DNA from 3 places in the Caballeronia sp. HLA56 genome. Region 3 is predicted to be linked to each of the others. Evidence: predicted binding sites of a transcription regulator. Region 3 holds the regulator's gene; each other region holds the start of a gene.
What was found. The regulator HrcA, encoded in region 3, represses chaperone genes, less so after heat shock. The targets are predictions, from matches to a motif close to TTAGCACTCNNNNNNNNNGAGTGCTAA.
Positions count from the first base shown of each region.

Region 1 (10,613 bases), 2.0 Mb from region 3:
CGCCCTCGGACGCGGCGTGTTTCGCGTCGGATGACTGGATGGCCGTCGCCGCCGCAGCGGGCGCCTGTACGACGATCGGCGTTGGCGTGAGATCCGGTGAACTCACGATCAGCGACGGAGCGAGCGGCTTGCTATTGACCTCATCCGATGCGATGGGCGAACTGCGCGGCACCGTGCTCAGATAGTGCCCCATCAGCCCGAAGAATCGGTCATAGAACTTGCCGGCGGGCACGGTTTCGCTGGAAATCTTGACCATTGCATCGCTGTTCGAACGGATCGGCAGCGAAAGCGAGCCCAAGACGCTCAAGCCCACGCTTGCGGAGGTATCGCTCTTCTTGAGCGCATAGCCGTCCTGCACCGCGTTCACATAAGCGATGCTCGTATTAGTCGTGTTTTCGCCGGGCGTGCAGACCACATGGAATGAGACGACCACGTGCGTTTCGGTGGACGGCTGGAAGTTCTTGGTGGCGTCGACGGTATCGGCTTGCGCCATCGTCGTGAGAAAGCCTTGCGAGAGCAGCGCGCGGCGGGCCGCCTCGCAGGTTTCGTTCACGGTGGCGTCGAAGTTGCGCGCGAACGGGCTCGCACCGGAGTCGAAGAGTTCCTGCTGATAGCTCGGCGTGGTCGCCGCGCGTCCGCCACAGGCGGCAAGGGCAAGAATTCCGAGGGAGAGAAAGGCAAGGCGCAGCGACGACGACATAGGCATGAGAGGCAACGAAGACGAAATTTGTGATGCAACAAACACAAATTGTAGTGCCCTCCGACTGCGCGAGAAAAAAACGTAGTCCAAAAACATCGTCGAATCCGTGGCTTTACAGAAACTTTTCCTTCGCGATGCGCAAAAAGCAAAAGCCCGGCATGCGTGCCGGGCTTCGTTACGCGAATCGACGATTACGGGCGATTGAAGTCGACCGGATTCGGGTCGATAGCCGCGCGGCGGGCAGCACCCGAAGCGGCAGCGCCTTCGCCGGCACCGCCAAACGACGAAGCAGCCGTGCCTTGTTGCGCGTTCAGGCGTGCTTGCGCGGCCTGAATGTTGGCGGGGTATTGGGTTTGATCGCTGGCCGGGTTGTAGCCTGCGCGTTCCAGTTGAACCAGTTGAGCCTTCACTTCAGCCCGCGTCACCGGCGCGTTTTCTTGCGCTTGGGCGAAAGCGGGGACTGCAAGGACGGCAGCAACGGCGATTGCGGGGATGATCGACTTGAACATGATGAACCTCCTAGGTACTGATCTCGGGAACGTTGCGGGTGGAGAGTTTGTCTCTTCACTGCTTCGTCGTTGAAATGCAGTCTAGGCCTCGCCGACCCTAGTAGAAACCCTAATTAAGCGAAATCAGAATTGACGGATTGACATTAATCCAGCCAATCGACCTTACGAAATCCATAAATTTCCCCGTGTCCAGACAAAAGTACGCGAGATAGGGAATGCCCGTCTGTCCCCGTCCTTGAAATTGTCAAACTCGGTCCATATAATTAGCACTCACTGCACGAGAGTGCTAACAAATTGCCGCTCGGGCAGCTTTGCTTACCGGGCGGGTTTCCCCCGCGTTTTCAGTCTCAATCAAGAGAGGAGTGTGTATGAATCTTCGTCCTTTGCACGATCGCGTCATCGTTAAACGTCTGGATCAGGAAACCAAGACTGCCTCGGGCCTCATCATCCCCGAAGCTGCAGCCGAAAAGCCGGATCAAGGCGAAATCCTGGCCGTCGGCCCGGGTAAGCGCGATGACAAGGGTGTGCAGAACGCCCTCGACGTGAAGGTGGGCGACCGCGTGTTGTTCGGCAAGTACGCCGGCCAGACCGTCAAGGTCGACGGGCAAGAACTGCTCGTGATGCGCGAAGAAGACATCATGGCCGTTCTGGTCAAGTAAGCACCTTCCTGCACTTCGGCTTCGCCGCAGAGCCGCTCCATTGGAGCCTGCCGCCCGAAGCCTCCAAACTGAATCGACTCAAGGAGTTTGAATATGGCAGCTAAAGAAGTCACTTTTGGCGATACCGCACGCGCCAAGATGGTCGAAGGCGTGAACATTCTGGCCAACGCGGTCAAAGTCACGCTGGGTCCGAAGGGCCGCAATGTCGTGCTCGAGCGCAGCTTCGGCGGCCCGACGGTCACCAAGGACGGTGTCTCGGTCGCGAAGGAAATCGAACTGAAGGACAAGCTCCAGAACATGGGCGCGCAAATGGTCAAGGAAGTCGCTTCCCGGACCAGCGACAACGCCGGTGACGGCACCACGACCGCTACGGTTCTGGCGCAATCCATCGTTCGCGAAGGCATGAAGTACGTTGCATCGGGCATGAACCCGATGGACCTGAAGCGCGGTATCGACAAGGCAGTGGCTGCAGCTATCGAAGAACTGCGCAAGATCAGCAAGCCCTGCACGACGAACAAGGAAATCGCTCAAGTCGGCGCGATTTCGGCGAACAGCGACACGTCCATCGGCGACCGTATCGCTGAAGCAATGGACAAGGTCGGTAAGGAAGGCGTGATCACGGTTGAAGACGGCAAGTCGCTGGAAGACGAGCTGGACGTCGTGGAAGGCATGCAGTTCGACCGCGGCTACCTGTCGCCGTACTTCATCAACAACCCGGACAAGCAAGTCGCCCTGCTCGAAAACCCGTTCGTGCTGCTGCACGACAAGAAGGTTTCGAACATCCGCGATCTGCTGCCGGTACTGGAACAAGTCGCGAAGGCTGGCCGTCCGCTGCTGATCATCGCTGAAGACGTCGAAGGCGAAGCGCTGGCTACGCTGGTCGTGAACAACATCCGCGGCATTCTGAAGACCGTTGCCGTCAAGGCTCCGGGCTTTGGCGACCGTCGCAAGGCCATGCTGGAAGACATCGCTATCCTGACCGGTGGTCAAGTGATCGCGGAAGAAACCGGCCTGACGCTCGAAAAGGCTACGCTGGCTGAACTGGGTCAAGCAAAGCGCATCGAAGTGGGCAAGGAAAACACGACGATCATCGACGGCGCTGGCGAGGCAGCAAGCATCGAAGCGCGCGTGAAGCAAGTGCGCACGCAGATCGAGGAAGCAACGTCGGATTACGACCGTGAAAAGCTGCAAGAGCGCGTGGCCAAGCTGGCTGGCGGCGTGGCAGTGATCAAGGTCGGCGCTGCGACCGAAGTCGAAATGAAGGAAAAGAAGGCACGTGTCGAAGACGCACTGCACGCAACTCGTGCGGCTGTGGAAGAAGGCATCGTGGCCGGCGGCGGCGTCGCGCTGATCCGCGCTCGCAAGGCTGTCGAAGGCGTGAAGGGCCTGAACTCGGACCAGGACGCGGGCATCCGCATCGTTCTGCGTGCGATGGAAGAGCCGCTGCGCCAGATCGTCACGAACGGCGGCGAAGAAGCTTCCGTCGTGGTGGCGGCTGTTGCTGCGGGCACGGGCAACTACGGCTACAACGCGGCAACGGGCGAGTACGGTGACCTGGTGGAAGCCGGTGTCGTCGACCCGACCAAGGTAACGCGCACGGCATTGCAAAACGCGGCATCGGTGGCAGGCCTGCTGCTGACGACCGACGCAGCCGTCGCGGAACTGCCGAAGGAAGACTCGGCCATGCCTGGTGGCATGCCCGGCGGCATGGGCGGCATGGGCATGGACATGTAATTCGGTTTCGACCGGTTACTTGCTTCATCCTCAGGGCGTGGGTTTCGAAAGAAGCTCACGCCGCAAAGAAAAACCCGCAGCAATGCGGGTTTTTTTTCGTCCGTGGCAAACGCGGACCGTTACTTGTTCATCTGATCGCGCAAGTTTTGCGCGGCGGCCTTGTAGTCGTAGGTTGGATAAAACTCCGTCGTATAGCCGCCCCACGCGGTGGTTTCGATCGCGCGATTCACTTCGCGCAGGCGATCGGCCGGCACGCGCAAGGTCACGACCTGACCGACGCCCATCATCACGTACCACGACACCACTTCGATTCCCGGCGGCGGAAACGTCTTGAAGAAGCCTTGCTCCTTCAACTGCTCGTTGATCTTCGGAAGCGGTTTGCTTTGATCGTGCTTGAGGAAGATGGTCAGCAGGAAGGTGCCGTCGCCAGTCGGTGTGACGGGCGGCGCCGTGCTTTGCTGCGCGTTTGCGGGCAGGGCGATGTGAATCAGCGAGGCGAACATCGTGGCTTGGAAAAGGCGTGCAATTCGTCTTGCTGATCGATGCATCGGGAATGCTCCTCGTGAACGAATCGGTTTAACGATGGTGGGTGCGCAGACGTTCGATCATATGCAGCGCGTTGGGTTGCGCATTGCCTTCGGCGGTGTTGTCGAAGATGCACCAGACCTCGGGCGTTTTCTTCGCGCGCGTGTGCAGCGTGCGCGCGAGGTCGTCGAGATAGGTGTAGTTGTAGGAAGACTTGTAGAGCTCGGGCGAGCCATGCAGCCGCACATACACGAGCGAAGTGTCCGCGCGATGCTTGATCTCGCACTCGTCGGGGATCGGGTCCGCATCGACATAAGCCATGTGATGCGCCTTCAGGAGCGCGGCCGTGTAGGTGGTGAACCAGGACGAATGCCGCGCCTCGATTGCAATCGGCAACTTCGTGCGCTCGCGCAACGCCTTGATGAAGGCTTCGGCCGTGGCCTGATCGAAGGGCAGACTGGGCGGCAGTTGCACGAGCCAGCAACCGAGCTTGTCGCCGAGTTGCCCCGCGCTTTGCAAGAATTCGTCGAGGAGCGCCTCGGTGCCGACGAGCCGCGCGTCGTGCGTAATGGACTTGGGCAATTTCACCGAGAAGCGAAACGACTCGGGCACGCTCTGCGCCCAGTTCGCGTAAGTCGATTCGCGATGCGGTTTGTAGAAGCTCGAATTGATCTCGACGCAAGTCAGCACGTGTGCGTAGCGTTCGAGATGCGTGCCTTCATGCGGAAAGCTCGACGACACGGCGCTCGACAAACCCCAACCCGCGCAGCCGATACGGATCGCGCCTTGCGGGCCGGGCTTGTGCAGATGGGGCAGTCGGTACGGCATGCGTTCTCCCGGCGACTCGATTGGTCAGTGTTTTGGGCTAATGGCGTACTTCCCCAGGCAGTCCCGCCGACTCGTCGGGGAGGGACGACGTCTCGCCTTCTTCGTCTGCATCGTTCGAGCGCGCCCAGAAAAACCGGTCCGGCAAATAGGCGCCCATGCCCGGACGGAACGCGGCGCGCGCCGCCTGGAACACATACTCCTGAGCCTCGCGTGCGGCCTCGGCGGGTTCCTGTCCGTTGGCAAGCAAGGCCGCGACCGCGGCGCCAAGCGTATCCGTCAGCCCCATGATGCGATGCACACCGCGATCCCACGTATCTTGCCGCACCTGGCCTTCTTCGCTGTACAGCGTGTTCACATGGCGATGCGTGCCGGTTTCCATTGCGAGCACATATTCGCAACCTTGCGCCAGGATATGCGAGATCGCGGCATCCAGCGTTGGCGCCTCAGCGTCGCTGTCGGGTTGCGCGAGCTGCAACAACGTGGCGTGATCGGCGATCAACATGGTCGTTTGCGGCACGAGCAGGTCGGCAAGCGACTCACGCAGCTCGTCGGCGGACAAAACGTGTTCATCGTCGAGTGTGAAGTCCGGCGCGAGGATCAGCGGTACGTCGTCGTAGTCGGACACCACTTCGGCGATAGCGGAAACCACTTCCGCGCGCGTTGCCGCGCCGATCTTGAACGCGGCGATCGGCATGTCCTCTAGCAACATGCGCGCCTGCGTGGCGACGACGTCGGGATCGATGCCGGTGACTTCGTCGCAGCTCGCGGAGTCGCGCACCGCGTAGCCCGTCAGCACCGTCACGCCGTGGCAGCCCATGCTTGCGAGCGTCAGCACGTCGGCTTGAAGCCCCGAACCGCCTGTGGGGTCCGTCAGGCCGAAGGTGAGAACGATCGGTGGGGAGTCGCCGGTCATGGCAAAAGCGGACATTGTTTTCTTGATTGCACGAATGGAACGGAAGGGCCGCGAACGCCCGCGCCTCGAAGTGCACTGGCGGCGGCCAGCTCGGTCATGATTCGACCGTGGTTCGACTATGGTTCAATGTTTCGATTATGCGGCCTAACGCCGTCAGGCTACAGTCTTTGCGCACTTTTTTCCGGTACGGCGGCGCTTGAGAGAGCCAGTACGGCGGTCGAAGGCTTGGCCACGCGTGAACGGGCATCTCGCTAGGCATTGACACGCCAACACGGTACCATCATGTCCTAATTTCAATCGACCATTTCGACGCGGCATAAGTATGGAATATAGAAGCTGGATGTGCCTGATCTGCGGCTGGATCTATGACGAGGAGGCGGGATTGCCCGAAGAGGGCATCGCGCCGGGTACGCGCTGGGAGGACGTTCCGATCAACTGGACTTGTCCCGAATGCGGAGCCCGCAAGGAAGATTTTGAGATGGTCCAGATCTGATCCGCACGCTCTACCGCGCCGCATGACTCGCGTCATGCGGCGCGCGTTTTTTGCGGACCGCTTTTTTGTTCGCTGCTTTCGTTGCTGTTTTTGTCCGGCAGCGCTGCCGGTGTTGCGTCGTGCATCGAAATCGATGCGCGCGTCGGTCGCATGTTTGGCCGCTGCAAGCTGCATGGGCGCCACGACGCGTGCCGATGCCAATGCGAACCGGCGCCTGAAGGCATACGCTTGAGGCTGGTCCGTGGTTCGGCGAGACGGGCGCAGGCAGTAAGCGGTCCGTCGGTCGAGAAAATCGTGAGCGCGGTCAAGTACCGACGCTTTCATCGATGATGCTATTTCACCGCGCGCGCCCATGTTCGACTCACGGCGCCTGCGAACCGGTTTGTGAGCGCCAGATATGACATCTCGTCCCGATCTTCCAGTTACGTTCGAAGCTCTGCCCAATCCGCGCGGCGGCTCGGTGCGGCTCGCCGAAATGGCGCTGACCGACGCCCATCACGCGTTCCAGCGTCAGGGCGAAACCGCGCCCGCGTTGAAGCGCGCGATCTCCGCGCTGCATTCGGCGGGTTGGCTGCCTGCGCAGCGTTTCGCGGAAGCGCTCGCGCTCGTCGCGCCGCTCGGCGAGGAATCGGAGCCGACGCGTGCACGCATCGCGGCTGCGCTCGCGGACTTCGGCGCGGCGGTGGAGCGCCACAATCTGCGCGAGTTGTCGTGCTCGACGGTGTTGTTCGATCACTATCGCGGGCTTCATGCGTTGCTCGCCATGCATACGCGCGTCGCGCCGGTTTCCTACGATGACCTCGCGCTCGCGGGCCGCGCCATCGCGCCCGCGACGTTGCGCGGCATCGCGCCCGAGCGGCTTGCGCGTGTTCGGGCGCACTACGAACAGGCCCTGCTCAAGCTCTTGCGCGGGCCCGAGCAGGAATCCGCCGATGCCTTCGCGCGACTCGACGAGTGCCTGGGCGAACTCGGCGGCCCCGATCCTTACGACTTCTGGCGGCTCGCGCTCAACACTATTTGGGCGCTGCGCGAGCGCGCGGAGCGTCGCGGCGACGCCGATTTCGCCGCAAACGCCGACGCCAAGCGCCTTTACGCGCGCTTCAATCTCGTGTTGGCGGATCAGGCGCACGCGTCGACCTATGCGCCGCGCTCGCTCGTACGCGCGACGCTTGCGCTCCTCTGGCGCGACTTCGCACTCTACGGCGCGATGCCGGAAGACGCGGAACGGGTCGACGTCTTGCGGGACTACGGTTTGACGGTGGCGTGGCATGTCGCGGCGAATCCCGCGTCGGAGGCCGCGTGGGAGCAGGGCGCGGCGCAGGCGATCGAGGAAAACGCCCGCGACGGTTCATCGCGCGATCTGGGTGCGCTGCGCGTGAACGCCACGGCTTACGAAGACTTTCTGCAGAGCGCGGAAGCCTCCATCGAGGGACTGGTCGAGCGCGGTTCGCAAGCAAGCGAAACAGGCACGGTGGACGCGGACGCGGCGCTGCACTCGGCGAACGCGTCGCACCGGCTGGGCGCGGCGGCTTGCGCGCTCGGCTTGGGCCATGTCGCGTTGCTCGCCGATACACTCGGTCTCGCATGGCGGCGCGTCGCGCATCAGGGCGCGCATGAATCGGCGGATAGCGTCGCGCGCGAACTCGATGCCACCGTTCCCGAACGGGCGGCCCAGATGCTGCGCTCCATGCTGCACCAGGCCGCGGCCGGCATTGCGCCGTCGGAAGGCCGCGCGTCGATTGCCGCGCTCACCGCCATGATCGAGCGGCCCGCCACGGTCAATCGCTAGCGTCGGCGTGCGGTTCGTCGGCGGCGTCCGCGCTGCTGCTGCGTGAATCGTCGGCGCGCTTCGCGGGTCCGCGCACCACGTCGTATCGCGCGAGCGTGCGTTTGCGCGCGGCGTCGTGATCGACTACCGGCTGCGGATAGTCCGCGCCAAGCGAAATCCCCGCCTTCGAGAGTGCGTCGGGCTTGGCGAGCCACGGCGCGTGAATGTCCCGGTCCGACAAGCCCGCGATTTCCGGCACGTAATGGCGGATGAACTTTCCCGCCGCGTCGAATTTCTTCGACTGCGTCGTCGGATTGAATATGCGGAAATACGGCTGGGCATCGCAGCCGCTCGATGATGCCCACTGCCATCCGCCGTTATTCGACGACAGTTCGAAATCGTTCAGCAGCGCTTCGAAATAGGCTTCGCCGCGCCGCCAGTCAAGGCCGAGGTCCTTGGTCAGAAAACTCGCCACGACCATGCGCAGGCGGTTGTGCATATAGCCTGACTGGTTGATTTGCCGCATCGCGGCATCGACGAGCGGATAACCTGTGTGTCCCGCGCACCATGCGGCGAAGTTCGCGTCGGCGGCATCGCCTGTCTCCCACTGGATGCGGTCGTATTCCGGCTTGAATGCACGATGATCGCCCGGTACGCCGACATGCGGAAAATGGTGCAGCACGGAGAGATAGAAGTCTCGCCAGATAAGCTCCGACAACCAGGTTTCCGCGCCCTTGTTGCCGTGGCGCTGCGCATCGTGCGCGGTGCGAGCGAGTGCGCGAATCGAAACCGTGCCGTGTCGCAGATGAACGCCGAGATAGCTCGGGCCCTTCAGCGCGGGGAAATCGCGGGCGTGATCGTAGTCGGCCATGCGGTCGATGAAGTCATCGAAAAGCTCATACGCGCCGCTCGTGCCAGCGGGAAAGGCGGGCGCGTGCTCCGCGCCGAAGCCGAGCGCGTCAAGCGAGGGAATGGCGTGCCTGACGTTACCCGGCGGCTTCGCGAGCACGTTCAAATGATCTTCGGATGCGTACGGCTTGAGCGCGTCCGGCGTGAGTGTCGCGAGCCACTTGCGCTTGTACGGCGTGAAGACGGTATAGGGTTTGCTGCTGCCTGTGAGCACATCGTCATGATCGAAGATCGACTGATCCTTGAACGTGAAAAACGCGATGTCCTTGCTCGCCAGCTTCTGCGCCACTGCCGCGTCACGCGCCTTCGCACTCGGTTCGTAATCGCGATTTGCAAACACCGCGTTCGCGCCGCATTCGACCGCAAGCTCAGGTATCTCATGCAGAGGCACGCCATGTCGAACCATCAGCGTCCCGCCAGCGTCGCGCAACGTGCGATCCAGTTCCACCACGCTCGCATGAATGAACGGCACGCGCCGGTCGTTTCGCGCAAGCGGCGAGAGGATGTCGCGGTCGAAAACGAACGCGCACAGCACCCGACGGCACCTTGTAAGCGCGTGATAGAGTGCAGCATTGTCGGCTGCGCGCAGGTCCCGCCGAATCCACACCAGACCCACATCAAAGTCGGCCATCTGTCAGCGCCTTTGTTAAAATCCTGAATTATGTCCAAGACTTCCGATCGCATCAATTTGACGAATCAGTTCCTGATCGCCATGCCGTCCATGGCCGATCCGACGTTTTCAGGAACCGTGGTCTACCTTTGCGATCACACCGATCGCGGTGCGCTGGGTCTCGTCATCAACAGGCCGACCGATATCGACCTCCAGTCGCTGTTCAATCGTATCGATCTCAAACTCGAAATCGAACCTCTCGTTCACTTGCCCGTGTACTTCGGCGGTCCCGTTCAGACCGAGCGCGGCTTCGTGCTGCATGAAGAACGCGACGGCGAACCGTATAGCTCGTCCATGAGTGTACCCGGCGGCCTCGCCATGACCACTTCAAAAGATGTACTCGAAGCAGTCGCTAGCGGCAAGGGCCCAGAGCGCTTCTTGCTCACGCTCGGTCACGCAGGCTGGGGCGCCGGTCAGCTCGAAGAAGAAATCTCCAAGAACGGCTGGCTCACGGTGGAAGCGGACTCGCGCATCATCTTCGACGTGCCCGCCGAAGATCGCCTCGAAGCGGCGCTCTCGCTGCTCGGCGTATCGCGTTCCATGCTTTCCGGCGAAGCAGGGCACGCATGAGCGGGGCAGCCACGCTGCTGGCATTCGATTACGGCGAGAAGCGCATTGGTGTCGCCGTTGGCAATACATTGACGAAGCAGGCACGCGCGCTCGCCGTGCTCGAAAACCGCAACCGCGACTATCGTTTCGATGAAGTCGGCAAACTGCTCGACGAGTGGAAGCCGCAAACGGTGGTCGTCGGCATGCCGCTGCATCCGGACGGCACGCCGCACGAAATGAGCGCGCAGGCCAAGCGCTTCGGCAATCAGGTGAACGGGCGTTTCAACGTGCCCGTGCAATGGGTCGACGAACGTTACAGTTCCGTCGATGCCAAAGCCGACCTTCGTGCGCGCGGC
Region 1 is NZ_BAAHOB010000005.1:1,124,122-1,134,734, forward strand. Features, by position in the region: gene ACYQ47_RS24845 (DUF2242 domain-containing protein) at 1-706, opposite strand, end outside; gene ACYQ47_RS24850 (DUF4148 domain-containing protein) at 892-1,209, opposite strand; gene ACYQ47_RS24855 (co-chaperone GroES) at 1,578-1,868, shown strand; gene groL (chaperonin GroEL) at 1,962-3,602, shown strand; gene ACYQ47_RS24865 (hypothetical protein) at 3,722-4,150, opposite strand; gene ACYQ47_RS24870 (DUF72 domain-containing protein) at 4,179-4,955, opposite strand; gene ACYQ47_RS24875 (hydroxymethylpyrimidine/phosphomethylpyrimidine kinase) at 4,993-5,868, opposite strand; gene ACYQ47_RS24880 (rubredoxin) at 6,191-6,361, shown strand; gene ACYQ47_RS24885 (hypothetical protein) at 6,759-8,150, shown strand; gene ACYQ47_RS24890 (cryptochrome/photolyase family protein) at 8,140-9,669, opposite strand; gene ACYQ47_RS24895 (YqgE/AlgH family protein) at 9,700-10,278, shown strand; gene ruvX (Holliday junction resolvase RuvX) at 10,275-10,613, shown strand, end outside.
Region 1: ACYQ47_RS24855 (co-chaperone GroES) is a predicted target of HrcA. The motif match lies at 1,473-1,499, and genes of this name have one in related genera.

Region 2 (10,613 bases), 3.1 Mb from region 3:
GCACTAGTCGCCTGAGCGCAAATATGCCGCTCATGTTGTCGAATTGCGCACCCTTGTCCTTCCTCGACGTCGAGCAAAGCGATTACGCGCTGGCGATGATAGGCGTCTACGAGCGACTCGACGTCACTTTGGCAATCGATTTGTTCGAGTGGACCTACCGCCGCTCGATCGATAAATATCAGGTCATCGTCGAGTCCATGGGCGGCCCAGACCCGTTGAGAGCCCGCTATCGTGAGCAGCTTGGTGAAGCGATTCGACAGATCGTGTTTTTCGGTTCTACCTTGAATCAGGCAGTCGAAGGCGCAGGCTTATCCGAAACCGATATGGCCGCTTTCAACGGAATGCTCAGGACAGAACTCGAGCACCTCGAAGCGTTCAACTGTGCAAGATATCGTCTCCCGATGATCAAGACACAGGAATGGATAGACAAAGGACGCCGCTTCTAGCGTCGGCTTGCTTCATGGCGCGCTGGACTCTTCACCGCGCCACCACCAACGTCCCTGCAATCCACCACATCACGCAGCCGACGATCACATCCAGCACGCGCCACGACACGTCCTTCTCGAACCACGGTTTTAGCAACCGCGCGCCATACCCTAGCGCCGTGAACCAGACGACCGACGAACACATCGCGCCCGCCGCGAACCACGCGTTTCCCGGCCACGCATAGCGCGCGCCGATTCCGCCCAGCAGCACCACGGTATCCAGATAAACATGCGGATTGAGCAGCGACAACGCAAAAACCGTTGCCGCCGCGCCAGCCGCCGTCTGCGAATCGCGCTCCGAGGCATTCAAATGTCCCGGCCCGCGCCACGCCGCGAGAAACGCCCGCACGCCGTAGAGAAAGACGAAAGCCGCGCCCGCCCAGCGGATCACGTCGAGTAGAACCGGTGCACGCTGGATCAGCGCGCCCATTCCGCCAATGCCAAGCCCGATCAACATGACGTCGATAGCCGCGCAGATCGCCACGACAATTCCCACGTGCTGGCGTTTCAGACCCTGCCGCAACACGAACGCGTTCTGCGCGCCGATCGCGACGATCAGACTCGCGCCCAAACCCGCGCCCGACAGATAACTCGACAGCGCACCCGCCGGAATCACTGCCGTCATTCGGCGTCCGGTTGCTGGCCAGGCGCGGCACGCGCGAAGGCGTCGATCTGGCCGGCATGATCGGCAATGCGCGCAATCGTCGGATACGCATTCAGATCGATACCGAAGCGTCGCGCATTGAACACCTGCGGCACGATGCACAAATCGGCGACGGTCGGGGTATCGCCGAAAGTGAGCGCGCCGACGCGCTCGTCGCGCGCCAGCCGCTTCTCAAGCGATTCGAACCCCGCCTCCACCCAGTGCCGGTACCAGGCGTCCTTCACGTCATCAGGCGTCTTCACCTCGTGCTTGAGGTATTTGAGCACGCGCAGATTGTCGAGCGGATGAATCTCGCACGCGACCTGCAGCGCGACCGAACGCACGAACGCGCGATCCACCGGGCGCTCGGGCAACAGCGGCGGCTGCGGATGCGTCTCCTCCAGATACTCGATGATCGCGAGCGACTGCGTGAGCACGTCAGCGCCATCGACGAGCGTCGGCACGATGCCGTCCGGATTGAGCGCGCGGTATTCGGGCTTCAGTTGCTGACCGCCTTCGCGCAGCAGATGAACGCCCTCGTACTCGTAGCCGAGCCCCTTCAGATTCAACGCGATACGCACCCGATAAGCCGCCGAGCTGCGAAAGTAGCTATAGAGCTTCACGGGCGAGCCTCAAACCACGCGCACGGAGAAATCGCCGATACCTTCCACGCCGCCCTTGAGCAGATCGCCCTTCACCACCGCGCCGACGCCTTCGGGCGTGCCGGTGAAAATGAGATCGCCAGGGAAGAGTTCGAAAAGCGTGGAAAGGTAAGCCACGGTCTCGCCGACCGACCAGATCAGCTGCGAGATGTCGGAGCGCTGCTTTTCCTCGCCGTTGACGGTCAGCCAGATCGCGCTTTTTTCCAGATGCCCGACTTTCGATACCGGATGAATCGGACCGATGGGCGCGGAGCGGTCGAAACCCTTCGCGGTATCCCACGGGCGCCCCATTTTCTTCGCTTCGGCTTGCAAGTCGCGACGCGTCATGTCGAGGCCGAGCGCGTAACCGTAGACGTAATCGAGCGCCTCGTCGGCGGGAATGTCCTTGCCCTGCTTGCCGATAGCGGCGACGAGTTCCATCTCGAAGTGCAGGTTTTTCGTCTGCGACGGATACGGAAACTCGCCCGTGGCTCCCGGCGCGACATACAGCACGGCATCGGCAGGCTTGCTGAAGAAGAACGGCGGTTCGCGGTCGGGATCGTGGCCCATTTCACGCGCGTGCGCTTCGTAATTGCGGCCGACGCAGTAAATGCGGCGCACCGGGAATTGCTCGCTCGAACCGTCGACTGGCACCGCCGCTGCGGGCGCCGGAGGAAACACGTAACTCATTCCGCTCTCCTTTTGCTGTTTTCTGGGTTGCCGCCTCGTTCGGTGCGAACACGCGGCGAGAGAGCGAGTGTAACGCGCGAGGCCGAATCGTGGCGGCGCTTGCCTGGCGGGCTTTCGCGGGCATTCGCGTGCTTTCGCCGAGCCGACAGCGGGCTTACCGGCGCGAACGGATTCGGCGTTGGCAACTTGCCAGCATCGCTTAAATGCGATACTGAAGGTCTATCCCGCTCCTTCGAACTCGCGTGCCGCATCGCTCACGAACTTGAACATCGAGCCTGCGGCCCGCGCAAGCCGCCAATGACAGAGACAGAAACCCCCGCCAACCACTTTGCCTGCGCACGCTACATCAAGGAAATCGGCCGCGGGCCGAACGGCGCGCGCGCATTGTCCCGCGACGACACCTACGCGCTCTACGAAGCCATGCTCGACGGCCGCGTGTCCGATATCGAACTCGGCGCCGTGCTGCTCGCTTATCGCGTGAAGGGCGAGACATCAGCCGAACTCGCCGCGATGCTTGCCGCCGCGCATCGCTCGTTCGAGCCGCTGCACGTGCAGGAAGGCCGCGAGCATGCGCGGCCCGTGTCGATTCCAAGCTACAACGGCGCGCGCAAGCAGCCCAATCTCACGCCGCTCCTGTCGCTTTTGCTCGCGCGCGAAGGCGTGCCGGTGCTGGTGCACGGTGTCGTCGACGATCCCGGCCGCGTGACGAGCGCCGCGATTTTCGGCGAACTCGGCATTCCGCACGCGGCTTCCCGCGACGAAATCGAGGATAGTCTCGCGTCCCGCCGGCTCGCGTTCGCGCCGATCGCCTCGCTCGCGCCGAAGCTCGCGCGCCTTTTGAAACTGCGCCGCGTGATGGGCGTGCGCAATTCGACGCATACGCTCGTGAAGATTCTTCAGCCGTTCGCCGATCCGGGCTTGCGGCTCGTGAACTACACGCATCCGGAATATCGCGAAAGCCTGACCGGGCTTTTCACCGAGCATCCGGACGCCGCTGCCGGTGGTGCGCTGCTCGCGCGCGGCACGGAAGGCGAAGCGGTGGCAGACACGCGCCGGCAAGTCCAGGTCGACTGGTTCCACGACGGCCACGCGGAAACGCTGATTTCGCCCGAACATTCGCAACCGGATGCGCCGCCCATCGATTTGCCCGAGTCGCTCGATGCCGCGATCACCGCGCGCTGGATCGAAAGCGTGATGCGCGGCGACGTGCCCGTGCCGCCCGCCATCGCGCGTCAGGTGGAAGTCATCGCCGGGATCGTTCGAAAGCCGGTCTGAGTGCCCCGGATTCGGCTTGTGCCGATTGCAAAAAGATTCAGCACGTATTTGACACGATCTTAAGCAGTGGTTTAGAGTGCAAATATGCGTCTCACCCAGTCTTCCTCCCTCCGAATTATTTCGGGCCGCCTAGCGCGGCCCCTATCGCTACGTCTAGCGTAAATCGCCAGGCGTAGCGCCTCGCGTCGTCAAGGCGCGCGGTCCTGCCAGTAGTTCTCGTAGTTCCTTCCTTACCACTTGTAGTCGTCAGCTTTTCGGCTCGCTCATCCTGCGAACTGAAAACGCGAGGGTCAAATGCACGCTGCTTCGCGCACGTTCACGTTGGTCGCAGGCGTCACCATCGCCGGGACGCAACGTGTACGCTCGCCAGGCGCTGTCTCACGTGCATCGCGCCATTGCCGGCCAGCCGCCGGTGAAGGCATCTCTTGCAGACGCTACGCAAACTGTCCGAAGAGAGATCGACGATCATGATGCCGAACCCCGCCGAGAAATACCGCCCGTTTCCGCAAGTCCGCCTGAATGGCCGCCGCTGGCCGAACCGCACGATCGAAAAAGCGCCCATCTGGATGAGCACCGATCTGCGCGACGGCAACCAGTCGCTCATCGAGCCGATGAGCATCGCCGCAAAGCTCGAATTCTTCGAGATGCTGGTGGCAACGGGCTTCAAGGAAATCGAGGTGGGGTTTCCGTCGGCATCGCAGACGGATTTCGATTTCGTGCGCAAGCTGATCGACGAAAAGCGCATCCCGGACGACGTGACGATCGAAGTGCTGGTGCAATCGCGCCGCGAATTGATCGAGCGCACGTTCGAGGCAGCGGAAGGCGCGAGCAAGGTGATCGTGCACTTGTACAACGCGATCGCGCCGTCGTTCCGGCGCATCGTGTTCAATCAGTCGCAGGAAGAAGTGAAGGCGCTGGCGGTGGAAGGCACGCGCATCATCAAGGAATGCGCCGATGCACGGCCGCAGACGCGCTGGACCTACCAGTACTCGCCCGAGACCTTCAGCATGACGGAGTTGCCGTTCGCGCGTGAAGTCTGCGACGCCGTCGCGCAAATGTGGCGTCCGACGCCCGATCACAAGATGATCGTCAATTTGCCGGCCACCGTGGAAGCCGCGACGCCGAACGTATTCGCCGATCAGGTCGAATGGATGGACCGCAATCTCGGTTATCGCGACAGCATCGTGCTTTCGGTGCATCCGCATAACGATCGCGGGACGGCGGTCGCGGCCGCGGAGCTCGCGGTGCTCGCGGGCGCGGAACGCGTCGAAGGTTGTCTTTTCGGCAACGGCGAGCGCACGGGCAACGTCGATCTCGTCACGCTTGCGCTCAATCTCTACACGCAGGGCGTCGATCCGGGCCTCGATTTCTCCGATATCGACTCGGTGCGTCGCGTCGTCGAGCGCTGCAATCAGTTGCCGGTGCATCCGCGTCATCCGTATGCGGGCGATCTTGTTTTCACGGCGTTTTCGGGCTCGCATCAGGACGCCATCCGCAAGGGTTTTGCGCAGCGTCAGCCGGGCACGGTCTGGGAAGTGCCGTATTTGCCGATCGATCCCGCCGATCTCGGTCGCAGCTACGACGCCGTGATCCGCGTGAACAGCCAGTCCGGCAAGGGTGGCGCGACTTATCTGCTCGAACGCGGGCTCGGCTTCACGCCGCCGCGCCGCGTGCAGATCGAGTTCAGCCACGCCGTGCAAAGACTTGCGGACATGTCGGGCGAGGAAGTCACCGGTGACGCAATCTGCACACTCTTCAAGCAAGAATATTTCGACGCGGGCGGCGTGGTCGCGCGCGTCGATGCGGCGACGCTCTCCGTGTTCGGGCGCAACGTCGCGGTGCCGCCGGCATCAGGCGCGACGAGCGGCGATGTCTACGCGCAAGCCGTGGCGGCGTGTTTCGATGTATCGGCAAACGTGAGCTGGTTCGAAACGGCGGTAACGGCGAGCGGCGACACAGCCGTCTTCGTAGGCTGCCGCGTCGGCGACGAGCCGTTGCGCTTTGGCGTCGCGGTGCACGCGAATCCGGCGTTGGCTGTCGTGGATGCGGTCGTCAGTGCGGTGAATCGGTCGAAACCCTTGGGCCGTCACGCAGAGCGGCAAGACGAAGCGGTCGAGGCTTGAGGCCTCGACGTCGCGCGCGGCGGCTACTCCAGCGCCACGCGCGTCGCCTGCAAGGCTAGCAGCAGCCATTGTCCGTCGGTCTGAACGTGAACCGCGGTGTAGGCAATGGGAAACAGCAGCGCGCCGTTTTTCGATTCCATCTCGATCAGCGCCCGTCCCGAGACGAGGCAGGTGTCCTTGCCGGCGACGATCACGTCCTGCGACTGGATCTCGATCTGCCGATAGCGGCGTCGACCAGCGGTGATCGCGTCGATGAACTGGCGCTTCGTCTCGCGCTTGCCGTTCGTGTGAACGTAGCTGACGTTCTCGGCCAGAAGCGCATCCAGAGCCGGGCCGTCGCTGTCGACCATCGCCCGGAAGCGGTCGCGCTCGAGGCCTCGAATGGCCTCCGTGGATTTTGCCGGCATCTGTCGGTTCCCCTTGTGTCGAGAAACCGATGCGCCGGCGCCCCGTCAGAAGTTGTATTGCAGATATAGCTGGCTGAAATTTATACCAGGATTCGGCTCTTTGATACTGGCGTTCGACAGATGCTGAAACCGGAAGCCCGCCTGATAGTTCTGCTTCTCGCCGAAGATCGCACCGACGCCGACCATATCCGCGAACTGGAACGCGGACGACACCGTGAAATCCGTCGTGATTCGCGTATGCGACAGAAGCCGCACGCCGACGCCCGCTTCAATGAACGGCCGGATATATCCCGAACTCTTCACGAAGCGCAGAACCGGCGTCACACCGAATTCCCAGATGTTCGGGTGCACGGCGTTGCTTTCCTGCGAGTGCCAGTAGGCAACGTGACCTTCGCCGAGCAAGGTGAAGTGAAAGCCGCCGATTTCCCACCAGGTCAGATTCGGGTCCCATACGAAGCCGAGATCCGCCTTTTTGATGTCGCGATCGGCCACGCCGCCCGCGATTTGCAAACCAAAGCGGTCGGCATGCGCTGCCGCCGACGTGACTCCTAGTAACAGGGCAATTGCGCCATGGGACAACAGATGACGCCAAGGGCCTTTATTTTTCTGCATGGACACCCCATCTGTGGGATTGACGAGTCGAGCCGCCAAGCGGGCTTCGCGCATTGTAGATTCATCGTCTCATAATTGCACGAATGATTGCCATTAGCCTATTTGCTTGAATATCCTGTCTTCCTTACGTCAAAGTAAGGTAACTAATTCTATCGCACGTGACGAATCGGTAAAAATGGTACGATTCGAATACAGTGCTCGGCTATGAATCCACAAAGTTGATAGCTTTGTGGGAACTCTCACATTCGTTTCCCCTCTAACACTTAGCACTCGTTGAAGCGGAGTGCTAATATCATGTCTGACTTGCCGCGCCTTTGCGGCAACAGGCATTTGTTGATAAGGAGCTTATGAGCGTGTCCAATGCGATGACCCTTCCGAATGTTCTTAGCTCGGCACCTGCCAAGGCAACTTCGGCAGGCGCGCTGACGTACGCACAATCGTCCATGTTGACCGGCCAGATCGGCAACATTGATTCATACATACAAGCGGTGAACCGCATTCCAATGCTTTCGCAAGCAGAGGAGCGTCAGTACGCCACCGAATTCCGCGAACAGGGCAACCTGAATGCGGCGCGGCAACTGGTGCTTTCGCACCTGCGCCTCGTCGTGTCCATCGCCCGGAATTACCTGGGTTATGGTCTGCCGCACGCGGACCTGATCCAAGAAGGCAATATCGGTCTGATGAAGGCCGTCAAGCGCTTCGATCCCGAACAAAACGTACGCCTCGTGTCGTACGCCATGCACTGGATCAAGGCGGAGATTCACGAGTACATCCTGCGCAACTGGCGCATGGTGAAGGTCGCGACGACCAAGGCGCAACGCAAGCTGTTCTTCAACCTGCGCAGCCACAAGACCGGCACTTCGGCGTTCACACCGGAGGAAATCGAAGGTCTGGCAAGCCAGTTGAACGTGAAGCGCGAGGAAGTCGCCGAGATGGAAACGCGTCTGTCGGGCGGAGATATCGCGCTCGAAGGCCAGGTCGAAGATGGCGAGGAGGCCTATGCGCCGATCGCCTATCTGGCTGACTCGCATAGCGAGCCGACGAATGTCATCGCCGCGCGTCAGTTCGACAAGTTGCAAAGCGACGGTCTGGCTTCCGCGCTTGAATCGCTGGATGCGCGTAGCCGCCGTATCGTCGAAGCGCGCTGGCTCGAAGTGCAGGACGACGGCTCGGGCGGCATGACGTTGCACGAACTGGCGGACGAATTCGGCGTATCGGCTGAGCGAATCCGTCAGATCGAAGCGAGCGCGATGAAGAAGATGCGTTCCGCGCTGGCCGAGTACGCGTGATATCGCGGTAGTTCGATGACCGTAGTTCGGTGCTGAAGTAAGTTCGAAGCCCGCTGTTCCGAAAGGACAGCGGGTTTTTGTTTTTAGGTGGAGGTGTGCCGTAACGGCAGCAGTGACTTAAAACGTCGCCCACTATAAAAACGGCGCCCGAAAGCGCCGTTCATCAAACCAGACCGAATCTCGCATCAAGCCGGCAACGGCGATGCCCCGCCGCCACTTCCCGGCACGCGCGTCGCGAGTTGTGCCGCGTAACGCTGCGCGGCCGCGCCCACGACAATGTGGAACGTATCCGCCGACACCCACGCGACATCCAGCGTCGACAGGCGCTGACGATCCACCGCCGAAGGATCGCGCACGACCACGCGCAGTCGCGTTTGCGCGACGGCATCGAGCGTGACGACATTGGTCGCGCCGCCGAACACCGCCAGCCAGCGCAGCGGATCGGGATCGAGCGGGCCGGCAGTCTGATCGAAGGCGCCAACGTTCGCGGAAGCCACCGAAGCAGCGGCCGGAGCGGACGAAGCCGGCGTCGCTCCGCGCGTCGACGAATGTTCGAGTTCACCGCGAATTTCATCGGCGATGATGTCCGCCTCCGGTCCGATGATCACCTGCACGTTCGTCGCGCCGCGCTTGAGCACGCCACGCGCGCCGATGCTCTTCAACTGCGCTTCCGACACCTTCTCCGTATCCGCCACCGACAAACGCAGACGCGTCGTGCAGGCATCGACGAGCGTCAGGTTCGACGCGCCGCCCAGCGCCGCAATGTACTTCGCGGCGCGCGTGTTCGCTGCACCCGGCAGCGGCGTGCCGTAGCCGCCTGCAACCGGCGTGGCGGACGTTTCGGCATCGGTCGTGGCCGGCTCGCGGCCCGGCGTCGCCATATTGAACTTGCGGATGAAGAAGCGGAACAGGCCGTAATAGATCACGCCGTAGACGAGCCCGAGCGGAATTGCCATCCAGCCGCGTTGCGACAGACCGTAGTTCAGCACGTAGTCGATCGCACCCGCCGAAAACGTGAAGCCCAGATGAATGCCGAGCGCCGAGCAGATCGCGAGCGACACGCCGGTAAGTACCGCATGGATCGCGTAAAGCACCGGAGCCAGAAACATGAAGCTGTATTCGATCGGCTCGGTCACGCCCGTCAGGAACGCGGTGAGCGCCATCGAAAACAGCAGGCCGCCGACGACCGCGCGGCGCTCTTTCGGCGCTTCGTGGAACATCGCCAGACACGCGGCCGGAAGGCCGAACATCATGATCGGGAAGAAGCCCGTCATGAAGCCGCCCGCGGTTTTATCGCCGGCAAAGAAGCGGTGCAGATCGCCATGAACGACCGCGCCACCATCCGGCGGCGTAAACGAGCCGAACACGAACCACGCGAGCGAGTTGATGATGTGATGCAGACCCGTCACCAGCAGAATGCGGTTCAGCACGCCGAAGACGAAAGTGCCGAGCGCGCCCGCCGTCGTGAGCCACGTTCCGGCCAGGTCGATAGCCGCCTGCACCGGCTGCCAGATGTAGCCGAATATGATGCCGAGCGCGAGACACGCGACCCCCGTGACGATGGGCACGAAACGCTTGCCGCCGAAGAACGCCAGATATTCCGGCAGCTTGATGTCCTTGTAGCGGTTATACAGATAGCCCGCGACCACGCCCGCGACGATCCCCGACAACACACCCATGTTGAGCTTGTCGTTGATGTCCTTCATCACGGCGATCTCGATGAGATAGCCGATGGCACCGGCAAGACCCGCCGTGCCGTTGTTGTCCTTCGCGAAACCGACCGCCACGCCGATGGCGAAAAGAAGCGGCAGGTTCGTGAAGATGGCGTCGCCCGCGTCGGCGATCATCTTGATGTTGAAGACATCGGGCTGGCCTAGACGCAATAGCAGGCCGGCTACCGGTAGTACGGCAATCGGCAGCATCAGGGCTCGGCCCAGGCGCTGCATCTTTGCAAACGGGTTAGCGTCCATCGGGGTTCTCCAAAAGATATAGGTCTTGTCTTTGCTGCTTGGGGATTACTGCGTTCGTCAGTCTTGCGGCCAGATTTCAAGGCTGGCCGCTCTTACTGCCTGCGCGGATTCGAGCGCGAGCACGTCTTCCGCGCGCTGCCGGCAAAGCTGGTAATCGAGATTACGCACGCGCGCCTTGATGCCCGGCACCGCCACCGGATCGACCGACAATTCCGTCACGCCGAGGCCGATCAGCAACGGCACCGCAAGCGGATCGCCACCGAGCGCACCGCACACGCCGACCCACTTGCCGTGCTTTTGCGCGCCTTGCACGGCCGTCTTGATGAGCCGCAGCACGGCCGGATGCAGGCCGTCGGACTGCGCGGCGAGATCGGGCTGGCAACGGTCCATCGCGAGCGTGTACTGCGTGAGGTCGTTGGTGCCGATGGACAGAAAATCCGCGTATTTCGCGAGCTGATCGGCAAGCAGCGCCGCTGAC
Region 2 is NZ_BAAHOB010000005.1:79,022-89,634, forward strand. Features, by position in the region: gene ACYQ47_RS19785 (Fic family protein) at 1-446, shown strand, start outside; gene ACYQ47_RS19790 (LysE/ArgO family amino acid transporter) at 478-1,110, opposite strand; gene maiA (maleylacetoacetate isomerase) at 1,107-1,751, opposite strand; gene ACYQ47_RS19800 (fumarylacetoacetate hydrolase family protein) at 1,761-2,459, opposite strand; gene ybiB (DNA-binding protein YbiB) at 2,757-3,734, shown strand; gene leuA (2-isopropylmalate synthase) at 4,202-5,857, shown strand; gene ACYQ47_RS19815 (nuclear transport factor 2 family protein) at 5,881-6,264, opposite strand; gene ACYQ47_RS19820 (acyloxyacyl hydrolase) at 6,310-6,876, opposite strand; gene rpoH (RNA polymerase sigma factor RpoH) at 7,230-8,165, shown strand; gene nagE (N-acetylglucosamine-specific PTS transporter subunit IIBC) at 8,351-10,135, opposite strand; gene ptsP (phosphoenolpyruvate--protein phosphotransferase) at 10,193-10,613, opposite strand, start outside.
Region 2: rpoH (RNA polymerase sigma factor RpoH) is a predicted target of HrcA. The motif match lies at 7,140-7,166, and genes of this name have one in related genera.

Region 3 (10,613 bases):
AAGAACGCGGATTTCGTTTTCAAGACCCTAAAAGCGATGCGGTCTATATCTTTTTTCACTCGGAAGCCTTGCCGCGGATCTTTTCCCGCGCCGCCGCGACCGCCGCCTCGAATTGCGCGAGACCATGCCAGCCGGTGGCGCGCCCGAGACGCTTGCCGCGATGAAAGAAAAACCACGTCGGCACGCCATGCAGCAAAAAGCGCCGTCCCAGTTCCCGATGCTCGTAGACATTGCTGTGAAACCACTTCAGTCCGAGCGCGCGGATTTCGTCAGGCTTCGCGAGCATCGCTTTTTTGGCGATTTCGCAGTTGAAGCAGTCGACGCCCCAGAAGAACACGACGGCCAGATCATCGCCCGCCGAAGCCAGCCCGGCGTCGAAACCGGGGGCGTCCAGCTCCTGCATGGCGAAGACCGAAAACGCGGTGGCATCGACGGGAACGCGATTCTCCGAGGCGGCCATGGCGTTCTCGCGGCGCGTTACTTCGGTGCGGCGACGGTGACGAGAGCCGGACGCAGCACGCGATCCGAAATCACGTAGCCCTTTTGCAGCACGGACACGACGGTATTCGCTTCCTGCTCGGCCGGCACCATGGAAATAGCCTGGTGACGATGCGGATCGAACTTCTCGCCCACCGGATTCAGCGCGGTGACGCGCCCCTTTTCCAGCGCGGCGGTCAGTTGACGCAGCGTGAGTTCGACGCCTTCCCGCACCTTGACGAGATCGGACGATTGATCGGCAAGCGCGGCTTCAAGGCTGTCGAGTACCGGCAGCAGATGTTCGGCAAAGCTTTCGATGGCGAACTTGTGCGCCTTCTGCACATCGTCCTGACCGCGGCGACGCACGTTTTCTGTTTCCGCCTTGGCGCGCAGGAACTCTTCCTGGAGCGCGGCGATCTTCGCCTGCGCTTCGGCCAGCGCGGCTTCGTTCGCGTCCGGCGCGACTTGCGGCGCATCGGCGCCCGTCGGCGCTCCGGTTGCGCCGGCTTGGGTCGGGTCGGCGGCCTGGCGCGCGGTTTCGTCTGCGGGCGTGGGGTTCTGGCTCGCTGGATTCTCTTGCGTGTTTTCCATGTCGCTGAATGTATTGCTGTGAGTGAAATGGATGCGATCGGCCGGGAGTCCTCTTACCGCCGAGAACCAGGCCAGGCTTTTTCGCACTAGCGGCGGAATTTGGGGCATCCGAGGGATTTTCAAGGCTCCAGAAGCGATTTTTCGGACGAAATTTAGCTTTTTTCGCGTGCGCTTCAAACATCGGACAACGGCGGGCCACGCTTGTCGGCGGCATGACGCGTTAAGTGCAAATTCGCCACATTTGACTGCGAGAAACACTTCGTAATGGGCGTTTCGTCGCAGTACGCAAAAATCAGATTGAGGCGATTGCGTTGTTCGCCTACACTTCGAACATGCGTCGCAGGAACACGTTAACCCTAATCCTACGAATGCAGTAACCGCTCAAGCCCTTGCCCGTTTCCTTCCGGTTTTCGCAACCGGTTATCCCGCTCACCGGGGGTACCATGAAACTGACCTTTGCTATCGCGGTGGTCGCTCTGGTACTGGTTGCGGGAACGACCACCATATGTATGTCCGGCGCTGTCACCGCCCGTAACACCGAGTACGGCGGCGTTCATGCGACCATCGAAAACTACTTCAATCCGAACCTGCCAGTTTGTCGATAATGCGCCGGTCGCGCTTCGTCGGCCTGCCCTGAATTCCGGCAGCCGGCTCGCGAAACGTCTTGCGTCGCTCGGCTTCGGCTAACCGCTTCACTCGGCCCTCTTCCGTTTCCGCGTAAAGCGTCTGGGCCACGCTAGCCGGTCCGCGCACGTCGCACACGCCCTGTACTTCCACTTGCCAGACGATCCGCTCGATATCGATCTCGACGAGATCGCCGACGCGCACGTCCTTCGACGGCTTCACGTTCGCCCCGCCGATCTTCACGCGGCCTTTTTCCACCGCGTCGCTCGCGAGCGAACGCGTCTTGAAGAAGCGCGCCGCCCAAAGCCATTTGTCGATGCGCAGACGCGCGCCCGGTTCCGTCGAAATCGTGTAGTTCATGAATAACCGTTCGTTCAGGCGGCAACCGTCAATGGCTGCACGGCCTGCACCGGCCAGCCTTGCAGATTCTGCGCCGCGATTTCTCCCAGCGCCTTGATCCACGCCGGCGATGCATTCAGGCAAGGAATGCGGTGAAACTGCTTGCCGCCTGCGTGCAGAAATTCGTCGCGCACCTCGATGCCGATTTCCTCGATCGTCTCAAGACAATCCGCCGTGAAGCCCGGACAAAAAACGTCCACGCGCGCAACACCCGCCGCGCCGAGCTCCGCGAGCGTCGGCGCGGTGTATGGCTGCAGCCATTCCGCGCGGCCGAAGCGCGACTGGAACGTGACGCGGCATTCCACCGGCGTGAGCCCCAACGCGGAGGCAAGCAGCGAGCCCGTCAATTGGCACTGGTCGTGATACGGATCGCCGAGATCCATGGTTCGCTTGGGGACGCCGTGAAAACTCAGCACGAGCTTGTCGCCGGCGGCAAAATCCGGCACGCCGTGATGACGCCAGTAATCGCGCACCTGCTCTGCAAGCGCGGAGATATACGCCGGATGATCCGCGTAATGACGAATGGTGCGAATCTCGGGCTGATTGCGCACGCGCTTGAGCGCGGTAAAGGCGTCGTCGAAAGCGGTCGCGGTGGTCGAAGACGAGTACTGCGGATACATCGGCACCAGGAGAATGCGCTCGGCGCCTTCGAGCTTGAGTTGATTGAGCATGACGCCGATGCCCGGCGTGCCGTAGCGCATCGCGTAGTCGACGAGCACGTGGTAGTCGTTTGCCGCAAAGAGGCGCCGCAAGCCCTCGACCTGCTTCTCCGTATAGACACGCAAGGGCGAGCCTTCCGCCATCCAGACCTGCGCATATTTCTTTGCCGACGCGCGCCCGCGAAACGGCAGGATGATCAACCGCAGAATGATCTGCCAGAGCAAGGAGGGAATCTCGACCACGCGCGGATCGGAGAGGAACTGCGCCAGATACTTGCGCACGGCACGCGGCGTGGGCGCGTCCGGCGTGCCGAGATTGATCAGCAGCACCGCGACACGATGCGAAGCGCTAGGCTGCGAAGGCAACTCGAGATCGAAACGCATAGGGCAAGGCGGCCGGAAGTGGTCGAAAGGTGAAACCCATTATAGCGGCGCGTTTCACGCCGCATCATTGGCCGAACGGCCTAGTGGCGGCGCGGCGCGCGGGCCGGCATGATGGCGGAAGGAAAAGCTATTGAGAACTGAGCGACATGGACAACAGGCGCGCGGTGATATCGACAATGGGAATCACGCGGTTGTAGGCCATGCGCGTGGGTCCAATCACGCCGAGCGTGCCGACGATCTTGCCGTTGACTTCATACGGCGCCGTCACGACGCTCATTTCCTCGATCGGCACCAGATTAGATTCCCCGCCGATGAAAATCTGCACGCCCTGCGCGTGACTCGAAACATCCAGCAATTGCAGGAGGCTCGTCTTTTGGTCGAACAAATCGAACAGCTTGCGCAGCCGCGCCATGTCGGACGAAAGGTCCGCCACTTCGAGCAGATTGCGCTCGCCGGAAATCAGCACGGTCTCGCCCGGATCGGTTTCGGCGGTGCTCGCGACCACGGCCGCCTGCATGAGCGCGGTCATATCGCCGCGCAATTCGTCGATTTCCTGACGCAGCCGCAGACGCACTTCGTCGAAGGACAGGCCCGCGAAATGCGCGTTGATGTAATTGGAGGCTTCCGTGAGCTGCGACGGCGAATAGTCGCGCTGCGTCGCCATCATGCGGTTCTGCACGTCGCCTTCGGGCGTCACGATGATAAGCAGAATGCGCTTGTCCGACAGCCGCATGAATTCGATCTGCTTGAACATGTGACTGCGGCGCGGCGTGAGGATCACGCCCGCGAACGACGAGAGACTCGACAGCACGCTCGCCGCCGCCGCGACGATCTTCTGCGGCTCCTCGCCTTGCAGGCGCGTCTTGACGGCGGTGGTCATGGCTTCGTCTTGCGGCGCTTCCACGGTGAGCATGGTGTCGACGAAGAGCCGATAGCCGCGCGGCGTGGGAATGCGTCCCGCCGACGTGTGCGGGCTGACGACGAGACCGAGGTCTTCCAGGTCCGACATCACGTTGCGAATGGTCGCGGGACTCAGCTCCAGGCCGGAATGCCGTGATAACGTGCGCGAACCGACCGGCTGACCTTCGGCGATGTAGCGCTCGATCAGCGTTTTGAGGAGGGTTTGTGCACGTGGGTCTAGCATGGGGAAATTTTAGCCTAACGTGTCGTGGCGCGGCGAACGTACCCGCCGCGATGAATCGCTTGTCGAGCGATTCAATGTCCGCTCCATTCTAGCGATAAACAACGGGCGTGCCCCGGCGTGATCGGGTGGCGTCGCAGCCACCCTTCGCGCACGGTTCTTTTCGCCTTCCACCTATGGTGTAATGCCGGCATGGAAATTGGCCAATTCAAGACTGTCGCGCTCATCGGGCGCACCAATACGCCCGGCATCGAGACGCCGCTGCGCCTGCTCGCGGAGCTGATCTCGAAGCAGGGTTTCGAGGTCGTGTTCGAGGCCGGCACCGCGAAGGATGTCGGCGTGACCGATTACCCGGCGCTCTCGGTCGCCGAAATCGGCGCGCGCGCGGACGTGGCGGTCGTGCTGGGCGGCGACGGCACCATGCTCGGCGTGGGCCGCCAGCTTGCGCCGTACAGGACGCCGCTCATCGGCGTGAATCACGGGCGGCTCGGCTTCATCACGGACATCCCGCTCACCGAGATGCGCGAGATCGTGCCTCAGATGCTCGCCGGACAGTTCGAGCGCGAGGAACGCAGCCTGCTCGAAGCGCGTATCGTGCGCAACGACAAGCCCATCTATCACGCGCTCGCCTTCAACGATGTCGTGGTCAATCGCAGCGGCTTTTCAGGCATGGCGGAACTGCGCGTGTCGGTGGATGGCCACTTTATGTACAACCAGCGCTCGGATGGTCTGATCGTCGCGACGCCCACTGGCTCGACCGCCTACGCGCTTTCGTCGGCGGGGCCGATTCTTCATCCGCAGTTGCAGGGCTTCGTGCTCGTGCCGATCGCGCCGCATTCGCTCTCGAACCGTCCGATCGTGCTGCCCGACGACTCCAAGGTGACCATTCAGTTCATCGGCGGGCGCGATGTCAACGTGAACTTCGACATGCAGTCGTTCACGGCCGTCGAGCTGAACGACGCCATCGAAGTGCGGCGCTCACGGCACACGGTGCCGGTGCTGCATCCGGTCGGCTACAGCACGTACGCCACGCTGCGCAAAAAGCTGCACTGGAACGAGCATCCCTCGCAAGACTCCGCCCTCTGAAGCGCTCACCACGCCCTTTCCAAGCGTCCATGCTCCGTCATCTCTCCATTCGGGACTTCGTCATCGTTGCCGCGCTGGATATCGAGTTCGACTCCGGCTTCACGGTTTTTTCGGGTGAAACCGGCGCAGGCAAATCCATCCTGATCGACGCCCTTGCGCTCACGCTCGGCGCCCGCGCCGACGCGAGCGTCGTGCGCACGAGCGAAGCGCGCGCCGACATCACCGCTGAATTCACCACGCACGCGCAAGTGGCGCGCTGGCTGGACGAGCACGCGCTCTCGCAAGACAGCGACACCGTCATGTTGCGCCGCGTGATCGATTCCGGCGGCCGCTCGCGCGCGTTCATCAACGGCACGCCGGCCACGCTCACGCAACTGCGCGAAGTGGGCGAAATGCTCGTCGACATCCACGGCCAGCACGCGCATCAATTGCTGATGCGCCCCGACGCGCAACGCGAACTGTTCGACACGCACGCCGGTCTCGTCGACACAGCGAGCACCGTGAATCGCGCGTGGCGTGCGTATCGCGAGGCCCAGCAGGCCGTAGAAGCCGCGCAAAGCCGCGACCGCGAACTGCAACTGGAACGCGAGCGTCTCGCATGGCAGTTGAGCGAGTTCGACAAGCTCGCGCCGCAGCCGGGCGAATGGGAGGAAGTGAGCGCGGAGCATCATCGGCTCTCGCACTCGGCAAGTCTCATCGACGGCGTGCAGAGCGCGCTGTCCGCATTGTCCGAATCCGACGAAGCCATGATTTCCCAACTCGCCGCCATCATCACGAAGCTGCGCGATCTGGCCGATATCGATCCCGCGTTGAGCGACGTGCTCGCCTCGCTCGAACCCGCCGAGATTCAGTTGCAGGAAGCGTCGTACTCGCTTTCGCACTACGCGCAGCGCCTCGAACTCGATCCTGACCGGCTCGCGCAGGTCGAGCGTCGCATGGATCAGCTTCACTCGACGGCGCGCAAGTTCCGCCTTCAGCCCGAAGCGCTGCCCGAAGAACATGAAGCGCGCCGCAGCCAGCTAGCCGAACTCGATGCCGCCGCGGACCTCGACGCGCTCAACGCCGTCGCCGAGAAAGCGAAGGACGCTTATCTCGCGGATGCAAAAGCGCTGTCGAAGGCGCGCGCGAAAGCGGCCAAGACTTTGTCGAAGGCGGTCACCGAAGGCATGCAGGAATTGTCGATGGCGGGCGGCAGCTTCGAAGTCGCACTCGTGCCGCTTGCGGAAGGCGGCGCAAACGGCCTGGAACAGATCGAGTTTCGCGTGGCGGGCCACGCTGGCGTCGCGTTACGGCCGCTCGCGAAGGTCGCATCGGGCGGCGAACTAGCGCGCATCAGCCTCGCGCTCGCCGTGATCGCGAGCACCGCGAGCCCGACGCCCACGCTGATCTTCGACGAAGTGGATACAGGCATTGGCGGCGGCGTGGCGGAAGTGGTCGGACGGCTCTTGCATCAACTCGGACGCGACCGGCAAGTGCTGTGCGTCACGCACTTGCCGCAAGTCGCGGCGCGCGGCGATCAGCATTTCCAGGTGGCGAAAACTTCCGACGATGCCGGCGGCACGGTCAGCACGGTGACGCCGCTCGACAAGTCGAAACGCATCGAAGAAGTGGCGCGGATGCTTGGAGGAATCGAAATCACGGCGACGACACGCAAGCATGCAAAGGAGATGCTCGCGGCTTGAGGCGCGGGCGAACGAGGCGGCGCAAAAACGCTGCGCCGCCTTCCACCTTACTCGGCAATCGAGAACACGCGTCTCCACAACGCCGTCACCGCTTCCCTTTCGCCCTTTACCGCATCCGGCGCGACGCGCGCCTTCTCCATTCCATCGAGCCGCAGCGTGTGCTGCAGCTTGCGGTAGTGCCGGTACACCGCGCCAATCGTTTCCGCTTCGTCCGCGCTGATCAACCCGCTCTGCGCCGCGATCTTGAGCAAGGTGATATTGCCCGCATTGCGCACGAACTCGCGATGCTCGCGCGAGTGCAGCAACACCCAGTACTGCACGATGAACTCGATATCCACCATCCCGCCGCGATCGTGCTTCAGATCGAACAATTCGCTGCGATTGGGATGCCCCGCCGCCACACGCTCGCGCATCGCGACGATTTCGCGGGCAAGCAATGCCGCATCGCGCTCCATCACCAGCACGTCCGCGCGAATGGCTTCGAAGTGCGCGCCGATCTCGGCGTCGGCGGCGCTGTAGCGAGCGCGCGAAAGCGCCTGATGCTCCCAGACCCACGCGGTATTCGCGGCATCGCCTTCACGAATCTGATAGCGGCGAAACGACTCCAGACTCGTCACCAGCAAACCCGATTCGCCGTTCGGCCGTAGACGCAAGTCCACATCGAACAGCGTGCCCGCGCCGGTCGCCGCCGTGAGCCACGTGATGAGACGGCGCGCGAACATCGCGTAAATGTCGGCGGCGCTGTCGTTCGAATCGTCGGGATCGTCGTAGAGAAAGATCAGATCGAGATCGGACGCATAACCCAGTTCCTTGCCGCCGAGCTTTCCATACGCGATGACGGAGAAGCGCGGCGTATCGCGATGCCGCTTCGGAAACTGCCGCCAAACCGTCTGCACGGTTACGTCAAGCACGGCATCGGCGAGTTCGGACAGACGGTCGCTCACATGTTCCACCGACAGATGTCCCGCCAGATCGATCAGCAGAATGCGGAACACTTCGGCTTGATGCGCGTGACGCAGCAAGTCCATCTGATGCTCCGCGTCCTCCGCTGCCGCAAGCCGGGCGAGCAGCGAACGCTTGAACCCATCCCAGTCGAACGGGCTGGCAATGGCTTCGTCATCGAGCAATTCGTCCAGCAATTGTGGATGGCGAATGAGATAACCCGCCGCCCAGCGCGAGCCGGACAACACGGACAGCACGCGTTCGAGCGCCGCCGGATATTCAGTCAGAAGCGCGAGATACGCGCCGCGTTTGCCGATGGCTTCGAGCAAGTCGAAAAGCCGCGCGATCACATCGCCGCGACGCGCGGCATCGATCGACTGCACGACTTCGAGCGCGCGCTGCGCGACCACGTCGAAGCGCTCGCGGCTGTGCTCGTTCAGGCTCGCGTAACGCGTGGAATTCCACACGCCCGTTAGACGCGCGAGCACCGGCGCCGGGTCCGCGAAGCCGAGTTCGGACAGACGGCCGGCGAGTTCTTCCTGCGCGGAATCGTCGGCGAGCGCGCTGCTCCAGATCCACGATGCAGCCGAATCGTCCGACACGCCGCAGCCGTTTTCACCGCCGATCTTGTCGGCGAAGATGGCATCGAACTGTTGTTCGACGAATTCGCGATGCGCATCGAGCTTGTCCATCAACGCGGCGTAGTTCGCAAATCCGAGCGATGCCGCGAGCAACGCGCGCTCGTCGTCGGCAACCGGCATCGCATGCGTCTGCGCGTCGTTGCGATACTGCAGCCGATGCTCCACCGTGCGCAGAAACAGATACGCGTCGGTGAGCGAGTCGCACACGTTCTGCGCGATCAGCCCGTGCGCGGCGGCGCGTTCGAGCACCTTGAGCGTCGGACGAATGCGAAAATCCGCCGCCTGTCCGCCGCGAATCAACTGGAACACCTGCGCGCTGAACTCGATCTCGCGGATACCGCCGCGTCCGAGCTTGATGTCGTCGGCCTTGTCGGGGCGCATGGACGCGCGCCGCCGCGCTTCCTGCCGAATCTGCAGATGCAGCGAGCGAATCGCGGCGATCACGCCGTAGTCGAGATATCGCCGATAGATGAACGGCGTCGCAATGGCTTCGAGTTGTTTGACGAGACGGCGCGCGGCATCGCTCTTCGTCTCCGAGACGACGCGCCCCTTGATCCACGCGTAGCGTTCCCATTCCCGCCCTTGCACATAGAAATACTCTTCGAGCATGCCGAGACTGCACACGAGCGGACCCGAATCGCCGTTGGGACGCAACCGCATGTCGACGCGAAACACGTAGCCGTCTTGCGTCATCTCCGCGAGCGCGCCGATCACGCGCCGCCCGAGCCGTGTGAAGAATTCCTGCACCGAGAGCGGCGAGCGCTTGCCGCCGGCGGTTTCGCCATCGTCTTCATAAACGAAGATCAGATCGATATCCGACGACGCGTTCAGTTCGCGCCCGCCAAGCTTGCCCATGCCGACGACGCCGAGCGTAAGCCGTTCGCCTTCGGGTGAGCGCGGCTCGCCGAAGAGCGCTTCGAGGTCGGCCGCGAGTACCGCGATGGCGCGTTGGATCGTTACTTCGGCGAGATCCGTCATTGCGCCGGTGACTTCGGCGACATCCGCCGTGCCCGCTAGATCGCGCTCCATCGCCGTGCAGAAAACCTCCATGCGCAAGCGGCGCAACGCCGTCTTGAGCGCGGCTTCATCGAGCGTGCCGGTCTCGACGCACAGCACGCAATGAGCGTCGAGGCGCGCTTCGATCCATTGCCGCGTGATCGGCGTCCTTGCCCATTGGGCGACATCGGAGGCTAGTTCCGGACGCGCCGAATAAGCGCGCGACGCGTAGTTGGAATAGCTGGAACTGAGGAGTTTCGCGTCGGTCATGAAAGGGTAGGCTCGCTCGTTGCTTGGTACAGAAGCTGATCGTACACCGGCAGCGAAGCGGTTTGAACCAACGGTCCGCGAGGCTTGTCCGAAGCGGCTCCGAGAGACTTTTCCAGAGCGGCGCGGCCAAGCCTTGCCCGCTTTTCCCTGTGTTACATTGCAGCGTCAAACACGCAAAACTACCATATCGCCGACTAGCCGCAGCATGTCCGACAGCAGACGATCCGTCGACCCGACCGAAGTTGGACAAGCCCAGCCCAGCGGCAACGCCGAGCGCGTGCTTTCACGCGTCTTCAAAATCGTTCTCGTGTTCGCAGCCGTGGTGTACTTCGCGGTTGCGGGCATCTATCTCGCGCTGCGCTATATCGTGTTGCCGCAGGTCGATTCGTTCCGGCCGCGCATCGAGCAACTCGTTTCCTCGCGCATTCACGCGCAGCTACATATCGGCCGGATTACGGCGGTCATGGCGGGTTCGCAACCCACCTTTCTGATCGACAATTTGCGTATCGACGCCGCCGACGGATCGCCCGGCGTAGCGGTGCCGCATGCGCGCGCGAGCATTGCGTGGGGCTCGCTGCTGCATCTTCGGCCGAAGCTTGCCGATCTCACCGTCGATGGTCCCGATGTCATCGTCGCGCGCAATGCCAAGGGCGAACTGACCGTGGCGGGCGTGCCTGTTCCCACGCATCGCACGGGTTCTGGCGCGTTCACGAACTGGCTG
Region 3 is NZ_BAAHOB010000005.1:3,130,688-3,141,300, forward strand. Features, by position in the region: gene ACYQ47_RS34110 (thioredoxin family protein) at 56-460, opposite strand; gene grpE (nucleotide exchange factor GrpE) at 478-1,068, opposite strand; gene ACYQ47_RS34120 (RNA-binding S4 domain-containing protein) at 1,645-2,052, opposite strand; gene hemH (ferrochelatase) at 2,067-3,134, opposite strand; gene hrcA (heat-inducible transcriptional repressor HrcA) at 3,262-4,278, opposite strand; gene ACYQ47_RS34135 (NAD kinase) at 4,468-5,361, shown strand; gene recN (DNA repair protein RecN) at 5,391-7,043, shown strand; gene glnE (bifunctional [glutamate--ammonia ligase]-adenylyl-L-tyrosine phosphorylase/[glutamate--ammonia-ligase] adenylyltransferase) at 7,091-9,892, opposite strand; gene ACYQ47_RS34150 (YhdP family protein) at 10,098-10,613, shown strand, end outside.